Regions from separate parts of the Streptomyces sp. NBC_01089 genome, predicted to be linked through region 1. Evidence: riboswitches for the same ligand, from Rfam matches in the RefSeq annotation. Region 1 holds a riboswitch; the other holds the start of a gene.
The links. Region 1 has a riboswitch for cyclic di-AMP ahead of OG510_RS19660 (M23 family metallopeptidase). Riboswitches for the same ligand answer to the same signal wherever they lie in the genome.
Positions count from the first base shown of each region.

Region 1 (7,083 bases):
CGCCGACCCGTACAGCCCCGGCCCGTACTCCCCAGGCCCGTACAGCCCGAGCCCGTACCACCGGCCGCCCGCGCACGCCGACGCGAAGTCCCGCGCGAGGGCCGCGTCCCGTGCGGTCTCCGAGTACGAGGCGTTCGCGACCACGCTCGCCTTTCTGCGGCACCGGGCCCACCGTGGCGCGGTGAGCCCGGACTTCGAGGCACGCGAGCAGGAGCTGCTGCACCACCTCTGGCAGCGCAAGGAGATCGCCGGACCCGCACTGCTCTACGCGGCGCAGGCGACGGGGCGAGTGCCGGTGCCGCCGCCGCATCTGCACTACGGCGGCTACAACCCGTACCAGCACTGACCATCCGCGCCCAGCCAGGTCCAGCCGCGCCCCAGCCTGCCCCGGTGGCCGATCCTCGGTGGCGGTGTCCTGCCCTCAGGCGGACACCGCCGTCAGCTCCGCCAGCTCAGCGTCGGTGAGCTCCAGCTCGGCCACCGCGGTCAGGACCGGCAACTGCTCGACCGTACGGGCCGAGGCGATCGGCGCGACGACGGTCGGCTGTGCGGCCAGCCACGCCAGGGCGACGGTCGCGACCTCCGCCCCGTGCGCCGCCGCGACCTTGTCGAGCGCGGCCAGGACCTTCGTCCCCCGCTCGGTCTCCAGGTGCTGGGCCGCACCGCCCGCCCGCACACTGTCGACGTCCGCACCGGGCCGGTACTTGCCGGTGAGGAAGCCGGAGGCCAGCGCGGGGTACGGCACGCTCGCCAGACCGTGCCGGGCCGCCACGTCCTGGAGCCCGCCCTCATAGGTGTCGCGGGAGACCAGGTTGTAGTGCGGCTGCAGAGCGACGTACCTGGCCAGCCCCTCCGCCTCGGAGAACGCCACGGAGGCATCGAGCCGCTCGGGAGACACATTGGAAGCGGCGATGGCGCGCACCTTGCCCGCCTTCACCAGATCGTCCAGAGCGGTGATGATCTCCTCGACGGGGACGGACTCGTCGTCGCGGTGCGTGTAGTAGAGGTCGATGTAGTCGGTGCGCAGCCTGCGCAGCGACTCGTCGGCGGCGGCCTTGATGTTCTTGGCCGAGAGCCCCCGGTACTGGGGGTGCATGCCGACCTTGGTCGCGATCACCACATCGGCGCGGTTGCCCCGCGCGGCCAGCCAGTTGCCGATGACGGTCTCGGACTCGCCGCCCTTGTTGCCCGGCACCCACGAGGAGTACGTGTCGGCGGTGTCGATGAAGTTGCCGCCGGCGGCGGTGTACGCGTCGAGCACCGCGAAGGACTGTTCTTCGTCGGCGCCCCACCCGAAGACGTTGCCGCCGAGGGAGAGCGGGAAGACCTGGAGGCCGGAGGAGCCGAGTGCGCGGAGAGAAGTCATAGGCTGGTCAACCCCCGTTCGGCCCGGCCCTATTCCGTCGGACTCCGGCCGTACGAACGAACCGGCAGCCCTGACGTCGGGGGGATGCCGTCAGGGCTGCCGGGGTGCGGGATGCCGTCGCCGGCCGGCGGTACGCGCCGGCGGGAGACAGAAAGGGGGCAGAGGGCCATCAGGGGCCGGCCCTCAAGGGTCAGCCCCTCGGAGTCCAGCCGCTCAGGGGTTGAGGCCCTTGCCCTGGAGCCAGGTCATGGGGTCGATCGGGTCGCCGCCGCCCGGGCGGACCTCCACGTGCACATGCGGGCCCGTGACATTGCCGGTGGCGCCGACACGGCCGATGACCTCGCCCGTGGTGACCTTCTGACCGGCGCTGACACCGAGCGACGACTGGTGGCAGAACCACAGCTCCGTACCGTCGTCGAGCGTGATCACCGTGCGGTAGCCGTATGCCCCCGCCCAGCCGGCCGACTTGACCGTGCCGCTGTGCACGGCCTTGATCGGGGTGCCGGTCGGGGCGGCGAAGTCGAGGCCGGTGTGGTGGCCCGACGACCACATCGAACCGCCGTCGTTGAAGCGCGAGGTGAGGGTGTACGAGGAGACGGGCAGCGAGTAGCTCTTCGCCAGCTTGGCGAGCCGCTCCTTCTCCGCCTTGGCCTTGGCCTCCGCCTCGGCCTTCTTCTTGGCCGCCTTCTCCTTGGCCGCGGCCTCGTCCTGCTTCTTCGCCGCCTCGGCCGATGCCTTCTCCGCGGCCGCCTTCTCGGCTGCCGCCTTGGCCTCGTCCTCGACCGCGCCCTGCTGCTGCTCGGCCTGCTGGATGATCCGCGCGCGGAGCGCCTCGCCCGCGTCCGAGCTGCCCTTGCCGGTGGCCGCCGCCGTGGTCAGCGCCGCGTTGGTCGCGTCCGCCGTGCTGCCGTGGTCCGACGAACCGCCGGCCAGATCGGCGACCAGCGACCCCACGCCGGGCAGCGACTCGGCCTCCGGCAGCTTGTCCTTGACGGACTGCGGAAGGTCGGGGAGGGAGATCGGGAGCGGCGGCTTGCTCTGGGCGCTGGCCATACCGCCCGCGCCGACGGCTGCGATCACGCCGACGCCGAGCACCGTCGAGCTGCGGGCGAGACCGCTGCGCTGCTTGGCGACCCGGTGTTTGCCGCGGACCGGACGGAGGGAATCCTCAGTGGGGTTCCACTCGTCGAACGTACCGCTGTCCTCGCCGCCGAAACCGAGAGCATCGTCGTCCGGGAAGTAAAGCGTTTCGGGGGCAGGGTTGTTGGACGCCACGGAGGCGCACTCCTTTCCTTCCTTACCGCCTACCGGGTTAGCTGACGGGTTCGGAGCAGGAAGGTCTCCTACGGGCAGCCCTTGCGGAGAAGCCCGATTCACCCCAATTGGTGGTTCCCCGGTTCCCTTGCGGGATTCGGCGCGTGCGCGCGGTGCCGCCTCTTGCGACGACTGGGACAACCGCGCTGCGTTATCGAACGTTAATAGACGCGAGGGCCGGATTCCAAGCTGTTCCGACTGATCGTTAACGGCTTTGGCCTGCACTTATCGGTGCATACAGGGGCGCATTCGGGCGACTTGATCAGCCCTCAGGAGCGGCCGGGAAACATCGAGTTTCTGATAGTGAGTCAAATGTTATGCGGAGGGGTGCTCTTCGACTACGGATCGTGTCGCTCCCGGTGAATGATCCCCACCGTCCTGCGCCGGTCCGGCTGCCCCTGCAGCGGACGGCCCACCGCGAGCAGCGCCATGTCGTCCGTGGAGTGCCCGCCGGTGTGCAGCCGTACGTCGTCGGACACCGCCGTCAGCAGTTCCTCGGGCCCGGGGAAGATCCGGCCGCGCAGCCGCTCCTGCGGTTCGTAGAAGGCCCCTTGCGCGTTCCTCGCCTCGGACAGCCCGTCGGTGTAGAGCAGCAGCGTGGCCCCCGGCGGGAACTCGGTCTCGTCCGCCCGGTCCGGCCAGGCCGCCAGATCGGAGAGCCCCAGCGGCAGCGCGGGGTCGGCCGGCGCGAGGACGTGGATGCTCCCGTCCGCGTACAGCAGCAGCGGCTCGGGGTGCCCCCGGTTGAGCAGCCGGATCAGTCCCTGGTCGCCGCGCGGGATCTCGGCGAGCGCCGCCGTGGTGAACCCCTCGAAGGCGTCGAGTCCCTCGCGGCGCACCCCCTCACGGGTCAGCGCACGCTCCAGCCGCTGGGCGACCTCCTCGATCGTGACCTCCTGCTCGGCGGCCTCCCGGAAGGCCCCGATCACCACGGCCACGGCCTCGACGGCACCGAGCCCCTTGCCCCGCACATCCCCCACCACCAGCCGCACCCCGTACGGAGTGTCCTGTACGGCGAAGAGATCACCGCCGATGAAGGTGCCGGCCTGCGCCGCCTCGTACCGCGCCGCGATATGCAGCCCGGCGATCCGCTCGGAAGGCACCGGCAGCACGGCGCGCTGCGCGGTCTCCGCCACCACCCGGGCCGACGCGAGCTCCTCGCCGCTGACCCGGATGACGCGGTTGATGATGAGGGCGACGACCGACACCGTGATGACGGTGATCAGCTCGGTGATCGCGGAGCCCCTGGCCGAGGTGTCGTCGTAGAGATGCAGCCCCGCGATGGCCAGCACCGCGATGATGCCTGTGATCAGGGTGGCCCGGTACGAGAAGAGCGGGGCGGCGATCACGGGCGCGGCGGCGAAGAACGGGGCGGCCGTGAACGCGGGCGGCGTCAGCTGGTCGAAGACCAGCCCGCCCACGATCAGCACGGCGGGCAGCGCCCGGACGAACCGACGCGCCCGGGTCGACTCCTCTCGCTGCCCCACCAGTACCCTCCTGCCCGGTCCGTAAAGCGGCGGACGGTACCGCGCCCCACCAGGCTGGCCGCACCCACGCCGGTGTGCGATTCGGCCACGGCCAAGTGGGGGAAGCGGGGCGGCGGAGATCCGGGCGGGGGCGCGGGCGGGGCGGCGGGGGCCACGTCCGTACGTCGCACGGCGCGGAGGCCACCTCCGTACGCACGGCCCGGGGCCCCGTACGCACGGCCCGAAGGCCACCTCCGTACGCGCGGCCCGGGGGCCGCCTCCGTACGGCGGCGCGGGTCAGCCGTGCAGCGCGACCGCCGACACCAGGACCACGGCGAGCGCCATCGCGAGGAACAGCAGATAGGCCCCCAGCGCCCGCCCCCGGTCTCCGGCGGCCAGCTGCCGGGCCAGCACCCACCCGAACACCACGGCCTCGGCCCCTCCCCCGGCGACCCCGGCAGCCGGCCACCGCAGCCCCAGCAGTACGGCGACGGCCGCGACCGTGTGCACCGCCCCGAGAAGCGAGACGACCCAGAGCCGCCGCCCGGCGACGACCCCCAGGCGCGTGAGCTGATCGAGCCGCTCCAGCCCCACCCGGCTCCGCGCCACGGACGCGATCGCCGACGGCACGACCTCCAGCAACAGCAGAACGCTCAGAACCACCCGCAGTACGAACACGCCAGCCCCGCCCCCGATCGGTACACCGGTCCCGGCACCTGTCCGGAAACAGGCCGGGAAACGACCGAAGGCCCAGCACATGATGTGCTGGGCCTTCGAACTTGAGTAGCGGGGACAGGATTTGAACCTGCGACCTCTGGGTTATGAGCCCAGCGAGCTACCGAGCTGCTCCACCCCGCGTCGGTAAACCCAACTCTACGGCATGCGCGGGGGTGGTTCGAACCATTACCGGGAACAGCCCGGAATCAGCTCCCACCGGAACGCTTCCGGGCCCCACAGATCCGGACCGCACAGAAACGTCCCGCCCGGCCGAAGCCGAAGCGGGACGCTTCATCGCAGGTCAGCAGGAGATCCTCCGCGACCCTCACTCGTAGACCGTGTGGGACTCGAACCCACAACCAATGGATTAAAAGTCCACTGCTCTGCCAATTGAGCTAACGGTCCGTGCTGACGCACCCCCCGAGCATAGCGGGAGCGTGCCCCGCAGCCGATCGGGTATCCCCCACCGGGCACGTCGGACTCCGGCCGGCGGCCGGTGCGGGCCGTCGGCCGGAGTGGCGTGGCTGAGCGGTGGGATCCTGCCCGGAGCGCGCCGGTTGCGCCGCTCGGGGGGTGTCAGGGGGTGTCAGGGGGTGTCAGGGCCCTGGAGTACCTGGAGGTAGTTGCCGTCCGGGTCCAGCAGGGTGGAGAAGATCCATCCGCCCCCGGTGTCCTCGACCGGCCTGACCCAGGTGACGCCGAGGGTGTTGAAGTGCCGCTCGGCCGCCCGGATGTCGCGCACCACGATGTTGACGAGGTGCCGGCCGGGCTCGGCGGCCTTGTCCGCCACATCGTCGCGGCGGTCGAAGCCGATGATCGCCTGCTGACCGATGATCAGCATGTGGCCCTCCCAGCGGGCGCCCAGCGGCTCCAGTGCGGCGCGGTACCACTCGATGAGGGGTTCGGGGTCCGTGCTGCCGAGGACGACGCCGAGTCCGGTGATGTTGCCCGGGGTTGTCATGGGGTGTGCCTCCTTCTCGTCTTCTCTTCGGACGTGCTCCTTGGCGGGCGGCTTCTGCCGCGCCCACAAGGGGGTGACCGCCCCGGACCCCGAAAGTCATCGGCCGGCGCCGGACCGGCCCCGGACACAGCAGAGCGGGCCCCTCCGTGAAGGAGGAGCCCGCTCAGTGATTCAACGGCTCACGCCGGCGGACAGGTGTCAGCCGTTGCGCTTCCAGCGCGGCTTGTCGTCGCGGCGGCCGAACGAACCGGTGCCGGTGCCCGTACCCGTCGTGCGGTGGTCGTCGCGGCGGCCGGTCGGACGGTCGCTGCTGCCGGAGCGGAAACCACCGGTGGGGCGGTCGTCGCGGCGGTCGCGGTTGAACGGACGGTCGCTGCCGCGGTGGCCGCCGGTGGGGCGGTCCTCACGGCGCTGGAAACCACCGCGGTCGTCACGGCGGTCGCCGCCACGGAAACCACCGGACGGACGGTCGTTGTCACGACGCTCGCCCCCACGGAAACCACCACCGGAACCACCCGACGGACGGTCGTCACGGCGGAAGCCGCCACCGTTGCCACCACGGTCGTCACGGCGGTCGCCGCCACGGAAACCACCGGACGGACGGTCGTTGTCACGACGCTCGCCCCCACGGAAACCACCACCGGAACCACCCGACGGACGGTCGTCGCGACGGAAGCCGCCACCGTTGCCACCACGGTCGTCACGGCGCTGGAAACCGCCGCGGTCACCACCACGGTCGTCACGGCGCTGGAAACCACCGCGGTCACCACCACGGTCGCCGCCGCGGTATCCACCACGGTCGCCGCCCCGGTCGTCACGGCGTCCGAAGTTGCCGCGGTCGTCGCGGCGCTCCTCGCGCTGCTCCGCCCTCGGCTGCTCCGGTACGGCGGCCGCGATCTCGGCCTCGGCGGCCTGCAGCACCTCGGCGACAGCGGCCTCGGGGTCGTCACCGCGCTCGCGGGCGGCACGCGCCACCAGGCGGTCGGCCTCCTCGCGCAGCTCGGTCGCCCGGCGCTGGATGCGCTCCAGCTCACGGGTGAGGTCCTTGGCCTCGCGCTCCGCCTGCTTGGCGGCGTTGTTCGCGGAGTCGGCCTGGACCTCGGTCAGCGAACGGGCACCGGTGATCTCGGCGACCTCGGGCTCGAAGGCCCCGGCCCCCTGGACGATGTGGCGCGTGGCGTCGACGCCCGCGTCCTCCATCAGCCGGAAGATCTGCCGGCGCTGGTGCGGCAGCGACAGCGAGACGACCGTGCCGGACT
Region 1 is NZ_CP108660.1:4,408,562-4,415,644, reverse strand. Features, by position in the region: gene OG510_RS19670 (PrsW family glutamic-type intramembrane protease) at 1-346, shown strand, start outside; gene OG510_RS19665 (aldo/keto reductase) at 422-1,366, opposite strand; gene OG510_RS19660 (M23 family metallopeptidase) at 1,580-2,641, opposite strand; cyclic di-AMP (ydaO/yuaA leader) riboswitch at 2,653-2,793, opposite strand; gene OG510_RS19655 (PP2C family protein-serine/threonine phosphatase) at 3,019-4,167, opposite strand; gene OG510_RS19650 (hypothetical protein) at 4,444-4,824, opposite strand; tRNA gene OG510_RS19645 (tRNA-Met) at 4,931-5,004, opposite strand; tRNA gene OG510_RS19640 (tRNA-Lys) at 5,196-5,268, opposite strand; gene OG510_RS19635 (VOC family protein) at 5,450-5,824, opposite strand; gene OG510_RS19630 (DEAD/DEAH box helicase) at 6,023-7,083, opposite strand, start outside.

Region 2 (7,083 bases), 790 kb from region 1:
GTGGAGGCATGGCTCGTGACCCGGTACGCGGACGCGCGGGCGGCACTCGCCGAGCCCCGGCTGTCGAAGAACCCCGCCCACCACGCGGAGTCCCCGCACGCCAAGGGCAAGACCGGCATTCCGGGCGAGCGCAAGGCGGAGCTGATGACGCATCTGCTGAACATCGACCCGCCGGACCACACCCGGCTGCGGCGCCTGGTCTCCAAGGCGTTCACCCCGCGCACCGTGGCGCTCTTCGCCCCGCGCGTACAGGAGCTGACGGACCAGCTGATCGACGCCTTCGTGGCGGACGGGCAGGCCGACCTCATCCATGACGTCGCGTTCCCGCTCCCCATCTACGCCATCTGCGACCTGCTGGGCGTCCCCCGCGAGGACCAGGACGACTTCCGCGACTGGGCGGGCATGATGATCCGTCACGGCGGCGGCCCGCGCGGCGGGGTCGCCAGGTCGGTCAAGAAGATGCGGAACTACCTCGCCGAACTCATCCACCGCAAGCGCGAGAACCCCGGCGACGACCTCATCTCCGGGCTCATCAGGGCGAGCGACGACGGCGAGCACCTGACCGAGAACGAAGCGGCCGCCATGGCGTTCATCCTGCTCTTCGCCGGGTTCGAGACGACGGTCAACCTCATCGGCAACGGGATGTACGCGCTGCTCCGCAACCCGGACCAGCGCGAACGCCTTGAGGCGTCACTGGCGGCGGGGGAGAGCGGCCTCCTCGCCACCGGTGTCGAGGAACTGCTGCGTTACGACGGACCGGTGGAGCTGGCGACCTGGCGGTTCGCCACCGAGGCGCTGACCCTGGGCGGGCAGGCCGTCGCGGAGGGCGATCCCGTACTCGTCGTGCTGGCCGCCGCCGACCGCGACCCCGAGCGTTTCACCGAGCCCGACACGCTCGACCTCTCGCGCACCGACAACCAGCACCTCGGCTACGGACACGGCATCCACTACTGCCTGGGCGCCCCACTCGCCCGGCTGGAGGCACAGACCGCGCTCGCCACCCTGCTGCGGCGCCTTCCGGAGCTGCGACTTGCGGTGGAACCGGGGGATTTGCGCTGGCGCGGCGGGCTCATCATGCGGGGATTGCGCACGCTTCCGGTGGAGTTCGGCACCCGGGCCGGTGACCCGCCGGTCTGACGGCCTGACCAGTACATGACTGACGTGCCGTCAAGAATGTGACTTTCACGTGATCTCCGCTGCATCGACTTGTGACTGGCGTTCGAGTGCGGCTACGTTCACCCCTCGACTCATCCGTCACACGGAAGGCCACCGCATGCGCACCGGGAACGGTCGGCACCGCCGCCCCCGTCAGGCTCCAGCTCTTGTCGTAGCGGCAGGAGTTACGGGCTCGGCCATCGCCCTTCCGCTGCTGGCATCGACCGGCGCCCACGCGGCCGACGCCACGACCTGGGACCGGGTGGCGCTGTGCGAGAGCGGCGGCATCTGGAGCGCCGACCTCGGCAACGGCCACTACGGCGGACTCCAGTTCTCGCAGACGACCTGGGACAAGTACGGCGGCGGGCAGTACGCGGCCCGCCCCGACCTGGCCAGCCGCTCCCAGCAGATAGCCGTGGCCCAGAAGGTGTACGCGGCCGAGGGTGCGACGCCCTGGGCCAGTTGCGCGGCCATCGCCGGGCTGACGAAGGGGGACGCGGACACGGCCACCGTGGACCCGGGCTCCCCGGACACCGCGAGCCCGACCCCCTCGGCTTCGGCCGGCTCGGGGAAGGACGCGGCGGACCCGGACGCGAGCGCGGATGCGACTGCCGGAGCGAATGCGGACGATACGGGGCAGACACCGTCGAAGCAGTCATCGGCGAGCCCGAGCCCGTCCGATTCGCCCTCGGGCTCCCCTTCCAGCTCCGCATCTCCGTCATCTCCGTCATCTCCGTCATCCGGCTCTTCTTCGGACGCAACGGGCGGTTCGGACTCTTCGCCTGATTCAGGCAAGACGGGCAAGACCGGCAAGGCGGGTACTTCGGGAACCGTGGACTCCAGTGCGTCCGACACGCCCGACACGCCCGACTCCGGGACGCCCGCGCCTTCTGACTCGGCGACATCCGCCGACTCGGGGGCCGGTAAGCACCGGGGTGGCGCCGACGACGGGTCGGGCACGAGCCGCGACGAGGCCGGCCGCCATGCCTCGCGCGGCGGAAACCCCTCCCGGGATGACGCCCGTACGGACGGCAGCTACACCGTCCGCGCGGGTGACAACCTCTGGGCCATCGCCAAGGCGCACGATCTGCCCGGCGGATGGCCCGCGCTCTATGCGGCGAACCATCAGACGGTCGGAGACGACCCGGACTTCATCGTTCCTGGCCAGAGCCTTGATCTCGACCCAAAACAGGGGTAGTTAGCTCCTGTATGTCCGCTTCTGTTCGAGTGAGACATGGCTCTCGTCGGTCCTGCTGAATGTCCGGACTGTCCGCCCGGCGCACGCCGCCCCTCACCTGCGAAAACGGGACATGCGTGGTCGTAAACCAGGGATTTGCTCGCCGATGTTCATCTTTGAATATCGGGGGGTCCTGTGATTACGGTCAGACCGCTCGCACCGCGGGCCTCTTCGATCGCCACGCCGAATCCTGCCATCGGTCGAAGGGAAGCAGTTGACGCTAAGAAGCGCCGCAGGCAGGAGCGGGGGACCCAGGTAAGCGCCGGGGCCGGCCGTCCGTTCAGAGTCAGAGAACGGCACGAACCGGGACCGGCTTGGGGTGAAGCTGTGCGCTAGGCCGCGCAGCCGGGCAACTCATTGGCCCGAACCCGACAGCTCACCTCGTAGGCGTCGGTGAGGAGATTCTTCATGCTGTTTTCCAGCAAGTCCAAGCACCGTCGCCCCTCGAAGGCCGTCCGTGTCGCCACGCTCGCCGGTGTCGCCGGTGCGGCCGTGGCCGTGCCGCTGATCGGTGCGACCTCCGCGTCCGCCGCCTCGGTCTCCACCTGGGACGCCGTCGCGCAGTGCGAGTCCGGTGGCAACTGGTCCACCAACACGGGCAACGGTTACTACGGTGGCCTGCAGTTCAACAACTCCAGCTGGGCCGCCGCCGGTGGTACGCAGTACGCCCCGCGTGCCGACCTCGCCACCAAGGGCCAGCAGATCGCCACCGCCGAGAAGCTCCTCGCCATGCAGGGCCCGGGCGCCTGGTCCTGCGCCGGTGCCGGCAACCTGACCAGCGGTGGCCCGAGCCCGGACGTCTCGACCTCGTCGAACAGCTCCTCCTCGTCGAGCGCCGACCAGCAGAGCAGCCACAGCGACCAGCAGGCCGCTTCGCGCAGCGAGGCCCGCACCAGTGCGCCGGCCGCTCCGAAGCACGCCGCGCCGCGGACGATCCAGAAGGGCGACGGCGAGTACAAGGTCAAGGCCGGCGACACCCTCTCCACGATCGCCAAGGCCGAGCACGTCTCCGGTGGCTGGAAGAAGGTCTACGACCTGAACAAGGACATCGTGAAGGACGCCAACCTGATCTTCCCCGGTCAGCAGCTCCACCTGAGCTGATATCGGCTCTCCCCCAGCACCCCCGGCCCGGCGCGACTCCCCCGTACGCGCCGGGCCGGGGGCCTGTCCGCCGGTTACCAGTCAGTAAATTTGCTGACTTTCACACCGTCATACGATCTTTTGGGCCCTTTTTCGTCCCAGGGTCCGGGCGCCCTGCCGGTTGATCCCCCCGAGCCGGTTAGGCTCTTGTCGCAAGGCCAAGGACAAAGAGACCCTGCGCCCATAGCGTCACATCCCAGAAGGAGATGCTAGTGCCGTCCATCGACGTCGTCGTAGCCCGGGAAATCCTGGACTCCCGAGGCAACCCCACGGTCGAGGTCGAGGTCGGCCTCGACGACGGCAGCACGGGCCGTGCCGCCGTCCCGTCCGGCGCCTCCACCGGTGCGTTCGAGGCCATCGAGCTCCGCGACGGTGACCCCAACCGTTACCAGGGCAAGGGTGTCGAGAAGGCAGTCCTCGCCGTCATCGAGCAGATCGGCCCGGAGCTCGTCGGCTACGACGCCACCGAGCAGCGCCTGATCGACCAGGCGATGTTCGACCTGGACGCGACGGAGAACAAGGGCTCGCTCGGCGCCAACGCCATCCTCGGCGTCTCGCTCGCCGTGGCGCACGCCGCGTCCGAGGCTTCCGACCTCCCGCTCTTCCGTTACCTGGGCGGCCCGAACGCGCACCTGCTGCCCGTTCCGATGATGAACATCCTGAACGGCGGGTCGCACGCCGACTCCAACGTCGACATCCAGGAGTTCATGATCGCGCCGATCGGCGCCGAGTCCTTCTCGGAGGCGCTCCGCTGGGGCGCCGAGGTCTACCACACCCTCAAGAAGGTCCTGAAGACCAAGGGTCTGTCGACCGGCCTCGGTGACGAGGGCGGCTTCGCGCCGAACCTGGAGTCGAACCGCGCCGCCCTCGACCTCATCCTGGAGGCCATCAAGGAGGCCGGTTACGCGCCGGGCAAGGACATCGCGCTCGCGCTCGACGTCGCCGCCTCCGAGTTCTACAAGGACGGCAAGTACGAGTTCGAGGGCAAGTCCCGCTCGGCCGCCGAGATGACCGAGTACTACGAGGAGCTCGTCGCCTCGTACCCGCTCGTCTCCATCGAGGACCCGCTGTACGAGGACGACTGGGACGGCTGGAAGGTCATCACCGACAAGCTGGGCGCCAAGGTCCAGATCGTCGGCGACGACCTCTTCGTCACCAACCCGGAGCGGCTGGCCCGTGGCATCGAGGAGGGCTCCGCCAACGCCCTGCTCGTCAAGGTCAACCAGATCGGTTCGCTGACCGAGACCCTCGACGCCGTCGAGCTCGCCCAGCGCAACGGCTTCAAGTGCATGATGTCGCACCGCTCCGGCGAGACCGAGGACGTCACCATCGCCGACCTCGCGGTCGCCGTGAACTGCGGCCAGATCAAGACCGGCGCCCCGGCCCGCTCGGACCGCGTCGCCAAGTACAACCAGCTGCTGCGCATCGAGGAGATCCTCGACGACGCCGCGGTGTACGCGGGCCGCTCGGCGTTCCCGCGCTTCCGCTCCAGCTGACACGGCGGGCGCCGGCACGGCCGAAGAACTGAATAAAGAGCTGAATCAGCTGAATCAGCAGTAAAGGCGCAGCCACGCGCAGCCGTCCCCGTACCCGGTCCCGTACCGTGTCCGGGGACGGACGTGCGTGTGTAACGGGGAGGCGGCATGGCAGGGAACCGGGACCGGTTCTCCACCGCGACCAGGCTCAGGGTGCTCGGCGAGCAGACCGCGGCCCGTGTCTACCGTTCCCAGTCCAGGCGCCAGGCGCGCAGGCCCCGGCTCACCGGCCGGGCGGCGATACTGCTGATGGTGCTCTGCACCCTGGTGGTGGCGCTCGCGTATCCGATGCGGCAGTACGTGTCCCAGCGCAACGACATCGCCGACCAGCGGCGCCAGGTCAGCGACGCGAAGGCGCGCGTCGAGGAGCTGCGGGACGAGAAGGCCCGCCTCCAGGACAACGCGTACGTGGAGCGGCTGGCCCGCGAGCAACTGCACTATGTGCGGCCGGGGGAGACCAACTACACGATGGTCGATCCCGACTCCCGCACCCAGCGCTCCGGCGGCAAGGGCGCGGCTGACCGGCCGTGGTACTCGAACCTGTGGGACGGCGTGGACAGCGCGGACCGTACCAAGGGCCCCTAGCCACGCCGTACGCCACGCGCCTCCGCCTCCGGCCACGCACCTGACTTCACAGGCACTCACTTCACAGGCACTCACCTCACACGTACTCAGATCCAAGGCAGGCATGGAAACGCCCCCTCCGCAGACCGAACATACCGAGCCCACCGACGCGGACATCAGCGCGTTCAAGGAGCAGCTCGGCCGCCCGCCCCGCGGGCTGCGCGCCATCGCGCACCGCTGCCCGTGCGGCAACCCGGACGTCGTCGAGACGGCCCCGCGTCTGGAGGACGGCACGCCGTTCCCGACGACGTACTACCTGACCTGCCCGCGTGCCGCCTCCGCGATCGGCACGCTGGAGGCGAACGGCGTCATGAAGGAGATGACCGAGCGCCTGCGCACCGACCCCGAACTGGCCGCCGCCTACCGGGCCGCACACGAGGACTACCTCGCGCGCCGCGACGCGATCGAGGTCCTGGAGGGCTTCCCGAGCGCGGGCGGCATGCCGGACCGGGTCAAGTGCCTGCACGTCCTGGTGGGGCATTCGCTGGCCGCGGGACCCGGCGTCAACCCGCTGGGCGACGAGGCGATCGCGATGCTGCCCGAGTGGTGGGCGAAGGGCCCGTGCGTGCCGCGGGCGCGGGACGGCGAGGGCTCCGCCCCGCTCGGCGACAGTCTCTGAGGATCCGGGCCGGGACGGAACCCCGGCTCCACGAGAGGACACCCATATGACCCGCGTCGCTTCCATTGACTGCGGTACGAACTCCATCCGTCTGCTCGTCGCGGACGCCGACCCCGCCACCGGTGAACTCGTCGACCTGGACCGGCGGATGACCATCGTCCGGCTCGGCCAGGACGTCGACAGGACGGGCCGGCTCGCCCCCGAGGCGCTGGAGCGGACCTTCGCGGCCTGCAAGGAGTACGCCGAGGTCATCAAGGCCCACGGCGCCGAGCGCCTCCGCTTCGTGGCCACGTCCGCGTCCCGCGACGCCGAGAACCGCGACGAGTTCGTCAGCGGGGTGCGCGACATCCTCGGCGTCGAACCCGAGGTGATCACCGGCGACCAGGAGGCCGAGTTCTCCTTCACCGGCGCGACGAAGGAGCTGGCGGGGCAGGGCGGTGAGTATCTGGTCGTGGACATCGGCGGGGGCTCCACCGAGTTCGTCGTCGGGGACGAGCACGTCAGGGCGGCCCGCTCCGTGAACATCGGCTGCGTACGGCTCACCGAGCGGCACGTCCGCCACGACCCGCCGACGCTCGGCGAGATCACCGCGATGCGTGCCGACATCGACGCCGCGCTGGACGAGGCGGCGGAGACGGTCCCGCTGTCCGGGAACCGCATGCTCGTCGGCCTCGCCGGTTCGGTGACCACGGTCGGCGCCATCGCGCTGGGGCTCGACGCCTATGAATCGACCGCGATCCACCACTCCCGGATCACCGCGGCGCAGGTCGGCG
Region 2 is NZ_CP108660.1:5,199,157-5,206,239, forward strand. Features, by position in the region: gene OG510_RS23395 (cytochrome P450) at 1-1,137, shown strand, start outside; gene OG510_RS23400 (transglycosylase family protein) at 1,274-2,353, shown strand; cyclic di-AMP (ydaO/yuaA leader) riboswitch at 2,611-2,797, shown strand; gene OG510_RS23405 (transglycosylase family protein) at 2,801-3,493, shown strand; gene eno (phosphopyruvate hydratase) at 3,739-5,028, shown strand; gene OG510_RS23415 (septum formation initiator family protein) at 5,176-5,652, shown strand; gene OG510_RS23420 (DUF501 domain-containing protein) at 5,756-6,310, shown strand; gene OG510_RS23425 (exopolyphosphatase) at 6,357-7,083, shown strand, end outside.
Region 2: it holds a riboswitch for cyclic di-AMP, as region 1 does, so the genes downstream of both, OG510_RS23405 (transglycosylase family protein) here and OG510_RS19660 (M23 family metallopeptidase) in region 1, are expected to answer to the same signal.